Linked DNA regions of Spartinivicinus poritis. The protein of the gene in region 1 binds, or shares a complex with, the protein of each later gene. Links are inferred from orthologs where the notes say so. Each region holds a gene or a part of one and is shown on either strand. Other genes may lie near its edges.

Region 1 (4,025 bases):
GGTCATTTGCCGGCGCTGAACTTCTGACACACGATTATGAGGATGCATAATAAAAATATCGACATTTTCACAAGGGCGGCATCCTTCAATTGCAGCAGAGCCTGTATCTCCAGACGTAGCACCAACAATCACTGCTCGCTCATCACGCTTAGCAAGCACGTAATCTAGTAGTCGACCCAATAATTGCAGAGCAAAATCTTTAAACGCCAAAGTAGGACCATGAAATAACTCCATCACCCACTCATTAGCCGCCAATTGTTGCATAGGGGCTATCGCCGTATGACTAAAACTGGCATAAGTGTCTTGAATAATCTTGTGTAAATCTTGAGTAGGAATGCTATCGGCAACAAAAGGGGTAATAACTTGTTCAGCAAGTTCCGCATAATTTAAACTTGCCCACTCTGCTATTTGCTCAGGTAAAAATTTAGGCAAGGTTTCCGGCACATACAGACCACCATCACTAGCTAGTCCCGCCAGTAAGACATCCTCAAAGTTCAACGCAGGCGCCTGCCCACGGGTACTTATATACTTCACAGTATTACCTATTATGGAATTTTACTTAATTAGTTTGTTGCTTACACTATACCTTTTAGATCAGATTTTCTTGAAAGGTATAGTCTTTTATTAATCGCTTATCAATGATTTAGGTGATCCATCCGAATAGTAACGACCTCACCCGACACATCAGCTAGTGCTTGAATAGAGTCAATTGCTGCCTTCATGTCTTTTTCTCGTACTTCTCTGGTTAGCATAAAGATATCGGCAAACTGCTCACCTTCAGGCACTTCTTTTTGATTAATCGCTTCAATATTAATATTTAAATCACTAAGAATACGGGTAATGTTTGCCATCACACCTGGGTGGTCTGCTGCCTGCATTCTTAAGTAGTAAGCAGACTCCACTTCTTCAATATCAAGAATTTTAGTGTCATCAATTGCTTCTGGATGAAATGCTAAAGGGGCAACTACCGAAGATACTGAATCGATTGAGCGAGCCACATCGACAATATCTGCTACTACAGCAGAAGCGGTAGGCTCTGCACCAGCACCGGGACCATAATACATAGTTGGCCCAACGGCATCGGCATCGACCATCACCGCATTCATTACCCCATCAACTTTGGCAATTAACTTTGTATCAGGAATCAACGTTGGGTGTACTCTTAGCTCAATACCATCTGACTTGCGTCTGGCAATTCCCAGATGTTTGATTTGATAACCAAGCTCCTTGGCATGAGCTAAATCTTCTGGAGTAATCTGGCTAATGCCTTCGGTATAAGCCGCCTTAAACTGAAGTGGAACACCAAATGCAATGGATGCCAAAATAGTTAACTTATGTGCAGCGTCAATACCTTCTACATCAAATGTCGGGTCAGCTTCTGCATAGCCTAACGCTTGGGCTTCAGCCAAAACATCTGCAAACTCTCGCTTTTCCTTTGCCATAGCAGTCAGAATAAAGTTACCTGTACCATTGATAATGCCAGCAATGGTATTAATCCGATTAGCTGCTAGCCCTTCACGAATGGCCTTAATTACAGGAATTCCACCCGCTACCGCAGCCTCATATGCGACAATAACTCCCTTTTCTGCTGCAGCTGCAAAGATTTCATTACCATGCTCAGCTATCAACGCCTTATTAGCTGTTACCACATGTTTACTATGTTGAATAGCCGTTAATACCAGCTCTTTTGCGGTGTCATACCCCCCAATTAACTCAACCACAATATCTATGGCAGGGTTCTTGGCAACCTCAAAAATATCACGAGTTATATTGATGGACGAAAGATTACAAGCAGGATTATCCCGTCTTGCTCCCACCTGCTCAATTACAAGCGCTCGACCAAGGCGACGCGCAATTTCTTCCGCATTGCGTTGTAACACATTGAATGTACCGCTACCCACGGTACCTAACCCACATATTCCTACTTTTACGGGCTTCAAAATAGACCCCCAGTTGACTTAGCCATCATCAGATTAGGTATTTAAGAGCAACCCCAACCTCTTATATCAAGCCGGTTATTATAGCGCCATTAATCAATGTGTGGAGCAGGAATTGCAGAACAATTATTACTATGCAAACAACATAACTGGAATAGTTAGCATGAGAATGCTAATTAGAGGGGCAAAAGCAAATAGAATACATAGGCCGTCGATATAATACACATAGCACTATACCGACACTAGAAAGTTATGGCTGACATCAAATCATACAAATGTCGGATAACTTATATCACTTATTTTTAACGCCTAACAACTTAGCTAAGTTTTCAGCTGGCTGATAACCTGGAATCAAACGTCCATCAGCCAAAACTAAGGCAGGTGTACCGCTTACACCAACCTGTAAGCCCAGCTTATATTGCTCTTCGACAGGGTTATCGCACTTTTTACCTGCTACTTTTTGGCCTTTTTTCGCTTTGGTCATGGCATCCTTAGGATCCTTAGCACACCAGACATTTTCCATTATTGAATAGGCTGGGGATTGTTTACCACCACGAGGAAACGCTAAATAACGGACTTCTATGCCCATTTTGTTAAGCTCTGGCACTTCGGTATGCAGCTTACGACAGTAGCCACAGTCGACATCCGTGAATACAGTGACATGAGACTTGGCCTTACCCTCTGGAGAAAAAACTACCATCTTCTCTTTTGGTACACCATCAATTACCTTGGCTAGCGCCTTGCTTCGAGCCTGCTCAGTTAAGTTTGTCCATTTATTGCCGTCAATCTTTAACAGATCGCCACGAAACAGATAGCCACCATCAGCACTTGAGTAAACTAGCTGGCCACCAGAAAACTGTACTTCGTAGACCCCTTTCACTGGCGTTTCAGTAATTCGGTCTATTGTCACTTTACCACCCAGCTTACTTAACTTGGCTTTAATCGCTTCCTCAGGAGAAGCCGCTATCGCTGAGCTTGCCACTAAAGCAATTGTTGCTCCAAGGGCTAATTTACGAAAGGGAGTCATACAAATCCTCGTTGTGTTTTAAAATCCACCTGCACTAGAGAGAGAAAATAAAGCAAAAGGTTCCCTCCTACACGCGAGCAATTATAACAGATTGATTACTTGATTAAATTGCACTTTCATCAAAGAAAATGTCGCCAAAGCAATGATTTGGGTAAGAACTACAGCCTGATTCATTGGTAGCAATACTAGGGCCTGTTAACACTATTTGAATCACCACTGCCGGAAACTATTTTTTTGTCCAGCAAAGCACAAGGAATGCCGTGTAGCCATTCTACATAAACGACTTGTAACACAGCTGGGCGGAAAAATAGTCTCGGCCCAAAGGGTTGTGGCTGTAAAAGTGCTACTCGTTGTTGCTCACTGTTCATTTAGAATAACTAAACTTCTCGCTTCGCGCCTAGATTAGCGCTTTTACAGTCACAACAGTGACGGTTCAAATAGTTTAACAGGCCCTAGGCTCTTGGGTGGTGTTCTTTATAAAGCTGTTGCAATCGATGCTGCGCAACATAAGTATAAATTTGCGTAGTAGACAAATCACTGTGCCCAAGCATCATCTGTACTGCCCTTAGGTTTGCGCCATGATTGAGTAAATGCGTAGCAAAGGCATGACGTAGCGTATGTGGAGAAACTTCAATGGTAATTCCTGCCAATACTGTATATTTTTTTACTCGGTACCAGAACGTTTGTCTGGTCATTGCAGTACCACGCGTCGAAGGAAACAGTACTTCACAGCTAGCACTTCCCACTAAGTGGGACCGGCCATTTGCTAGATAACTTTCAAGCCAATCTTGTGCTTCTTCTCCTACTGGAATCAACCGCTCTTTTTTGCCCTTACCAACCACTCGCAAAGCTCCACGATTAAGACTTAACTGATGTACGGTTAACCCCACCAGCTCCGATACCCGAAGCCCACTACTATATAAAAGCTCTAACATAGCTTTGTCTCGCTGCCCTACTAAAGTCGACAAATCCGGGGCTTCGAGCAATGCTTCAACCTGTTCTTCAGACAACGACTTCGGTAAATAACGGCCCAGTTTTGGCATTGCAATATGTTGGGTTGG
Region 2 (3,076 bases), on another replicon or contig:
CAACAGCAACATCCGAAAAGTAAGAATGGTGCCGAAAAGGTTCACGTTGATAGACGTTAGAGAGGTGAACCTCGATAAAAGGAATCTCTACCCCTAATAATGCATCGCGCAGTGCCACGCTCGTATGCGTAAAAGCCGCAGGATTAAAAATAATAAAGTTAACCCCTTCACGCTTTGCGTCATGAATCCGTTCAATTAACTCGTACTCTGCATTACTTTGCAGTGTTTGTAGGTGATGACCATGATCAACAGCCTGAGTGGTCAGGGTTTGGTTGATATCGTCTAAAGTAGTTGAACCGTAAATAGCTGGTTCCCGAGTGCCTAATAAATTTAAATTAGGCCCGTGCAGCACTAAGATTGTTGCCATAAGTTAAGGCTCTCAACGTTTGAGCTGTCTCCGCTTGTACTACAAATCATGCCGACTGAGGTCATACTCAACTGCTGTCAGCAGTTGCCTTTGTTCGCTTGTGCTGACAGTAACGGGTAATGACAGAGTTAATGATCAAAAATGTAACGGCCGATTGTGCATAAAATGGCAGCTGCTGTCCACTATTTGCATGATTAAAGACTTTAAAAGCAAAGTCTCTAATATTGTATGCAAGATCGCGTAACTTTTTCCGTTTTTAGGGCTGAACTGGTAATTATAGAAGCAAATGCTCAAGCTTGCAGGAGTTAGCTGCGATTTAGCGTCGATCTTAAGTGATTTTCCAGGGAGTTAGCGGTTATCTCTCCCTGTACACGAAGATTTTCTAGCTCCTCACCGGTTCGGCTGAAGAAAAGCAGCGCTGGTGGGCCAAAAATTGAGTATTGTTTGAGCAGTTGTTGTTGGTCTTGATTGAAAGCGGTGATATCAAGCTTAATTAGTGAAAATTGGGTAAGAAGAGGCTTCACATTGTCTGCAGGAAGAACTTCTCTCTCTATAACTTTACAAGAAATACACCAGTCAGCGTAGAAATCAACCATGACTGGCTTTTGCTGATTTTTAGCCTTAGCTAGTGCCTGTTGTAACTCCTGGGTTGTGTAAATTTTAGTAAAACCCTGGTTGCTGTTGGCAGGGCTTGCGTTCACCTTACTGGCAAAAGAGAGGGGGCGAAGTGGGTCTTGCTGGCCTTGAGCGGCACCTATAATCAAGCAGACACCATAAACCATCATGACAATACCCAGAGACTGCCATAAGGCAGCCCAGCCTTTGGTTCTTTCAAACTGTAGCGCCCCCATATACACAGCACTACCAATTAATAACACAGCCCAAAGCACTAAGGTGACAGGGCCTGGTAGTACTCTTTCCAGCATCCACACTGCAACTGCTAGTAGCATTACGCCAAATACATTTTTCACGGCGTTCATCCAGGCACCTGCCTTGGGTAGTAAGCTGCCTGCACCTGCACCAATTAAAATCAGTGGAATACCCATCCCAATACTCAAACTAAACAGTGCAACACCACCAATCAGTGGGTCGCCCGTTTGGCTGATATAAGTTAACGCTGCTATTAACGGGGCTGAAACACAAGGAGAAACCATAACAGCTGATAGCATTCCCATAATAAATACCCCAGTGAAAGCACCTGCTGTTTGTTGTTCGCTCATGGCATGAACTTTTGCTTGTAGTGCTTGGGGTAGGCTTAAAGTGTATAAGCCAAACATGCTTAACGATAAAATGGCAAAGAAAATAGCAAATGGCACTAGCACCCATGCAGACTGAAGCTTTGCTGGCAAATTGAAGCTAATCCCTAGCGTGCCAACCAATACGCCAAGTAATGTATAGATTAAGCTCATTCCTGCTACATAAGTAATACTCAGCCACAGGCTTCTGCTTCGAGAGGTAGACTGCTTTTGCTGGCCAATGATCAGGCTGGATAGAATAGGCACCATGGGTAATACGCAAGGGGTAAAGCTTAGGGCAATGCCTCCAGCAATAAATGAAAAAATAATCAGAGCCCAGCTGCCAGAGGAAAGCAGAGAGAAAAGTTGAGATTTTTCTGAAGGCGGCACCGCAGTAACTTGTTTAGCGGAGGTATTAGCTGACCGAGACTCATTGGTTGTAGTTGATGCTTCTGCTGATGCAGTGTTTCCAGGGGTTAAAGCTAAATTAATAGTATGAGGTGGGTAACATAAGCCTGCATCCGCACAGCCTTGAAAAGTGACAGCCAATTCTGAAATAGCTTTGGTTTGGCTGAGGGGGATTTTTACTACGACATCTGCTGGGTAAACTTCCAGGTCTTTTTGTGCAAATTGGTCGAATTTAAATTCACCTTTAGGGTAGATCGGCTCTTTTAGGCTTACTCCATCAGTGAGTGACTGAAAGCGAAAGCGATCTTTGTAGAGGTAGTGTTCGGGGGTGACTTTGACAGTAATATGAGCTTCTTGATTAATCAGCTGGCCACTTATCTGGAAGGCTTCTTCAACAGGTAAAAATTCTGCATCACTAAGATAACTGGCAGGGTCGTCATTATTTCCAAATAAGTCATCAAGCCCGGCTTGTAAATTAACTGAAAAGAAGCAAAAAAAGATAAGAAAAAAGTGGGAAAGCCGATACATATCCAGGTTCTTCCAGTAGTTTTTTATGGGCTGATGATTTAACGACGTTTGACTAAGTTTTTATGTTGTGGTTCCGGTACAGGTATTCAGCAGTGCACTGCTCAAAAGTGCTACCTTCAATTTATCAGAGCGGCTAGCCAAAGAAAAACTTTCAGGCAAATATCAGCAAGCTCTAATTAGGGAAACAGAATAACATGGGATAAGAAACGAGTAGAAAAAATCTGATTAAACGATTAACTCTGTCTGGCTTGATAGACTTTTACGCAGTTTCGGCCACCATTTTTAGCCTCGTAAAGTGCCTTGTCTGCCTGTAATGACATCTCTTCACCATTACTTCCATCGAACATAGCCAAACCACAGCTAAAAGTAACTTGTAAGTCAGTAGGGTGGGCAGGTTGTTTCATTTGTGAAAAATGCTCTCGAATATCATCAAGTAAACCAACGGCAGCCTGCTGTCCAGTATTAGGCAAAATAATGGCAAACTCTTCGCCGCCATAGCGACCTATAGTATCGGTTTTTCTTAATCGCTGCTTCAAAA

Evidence for each region.
Region 2: the proteins of ORQ98_RS00675 (region 1) and dsbD are in contact, whole or in part, in a crystal structure (PDB 1JZD), measured with the Escherichia coli proteins. The link is inferred for Spartinivicinus poritis from one-to-one orthologs.

Annotation. Positions count from the first base shown.
Region 1 is NZ_JAPMOU010000001.1:150,723-154,747, forward strand. What follows is about bases 1,098-4,025. They hold ORQ98_RS00675 (DsbC family protein), read right to left. Parts: upstream 2,965-4,025; coding sequence 2,230-2,964; downstream 1,098-2,229. Other genes in these bases: ORQ98_RS00670 (homoserine dehydrogenase), read right to left, coding at 1,098-1,940; ORQ98_RS00680 (hypothetical protein), read right to left, coding at 3,150-3,332; xerD (site-specific tyrosine recombinase XerD), read right to left, coding at 3,417-4,025. Also shown: thrC (threonine synthase), read right to left, coding at 1-534; more of ORQ98_RS00670, read right to left, coding at 636-1,097. UniProt on the Escherichia coli protein: Acts as a disulfide isomerase, interacting with incorrectly folded proteins to correct non-native disulfide bonds.
Region 2 is NZ_JAPMOU010000004.1:52,359-55,434, reverse strand. Bases 106-3,009 are described here. They hold dsbD (protein-disulfide reductase DsbD), read right to left. Parts: upstream 2,539-3,009; coding sequence 673-2,538; downstream 106-672. Other genes in these bases: ORQ98_RS04620 (GGDEF domain-containing response regulator), read right to left, coding at 2,772-3,009; aroQ (type II 3-dehydroquinate dehydratase), read right to left, coding at 106-367. Also shown: more of aroQ, read right to left, coding at 1-105; more of ORQ98_RS04620, read right to left, coding at 3,010-3,076. UniProt on the Escherichia coli protein: Required to facilitate the formation of correct disulfide bonds in some periplasmic proteins and for the assembly of the periplasmic c-type cytochromes.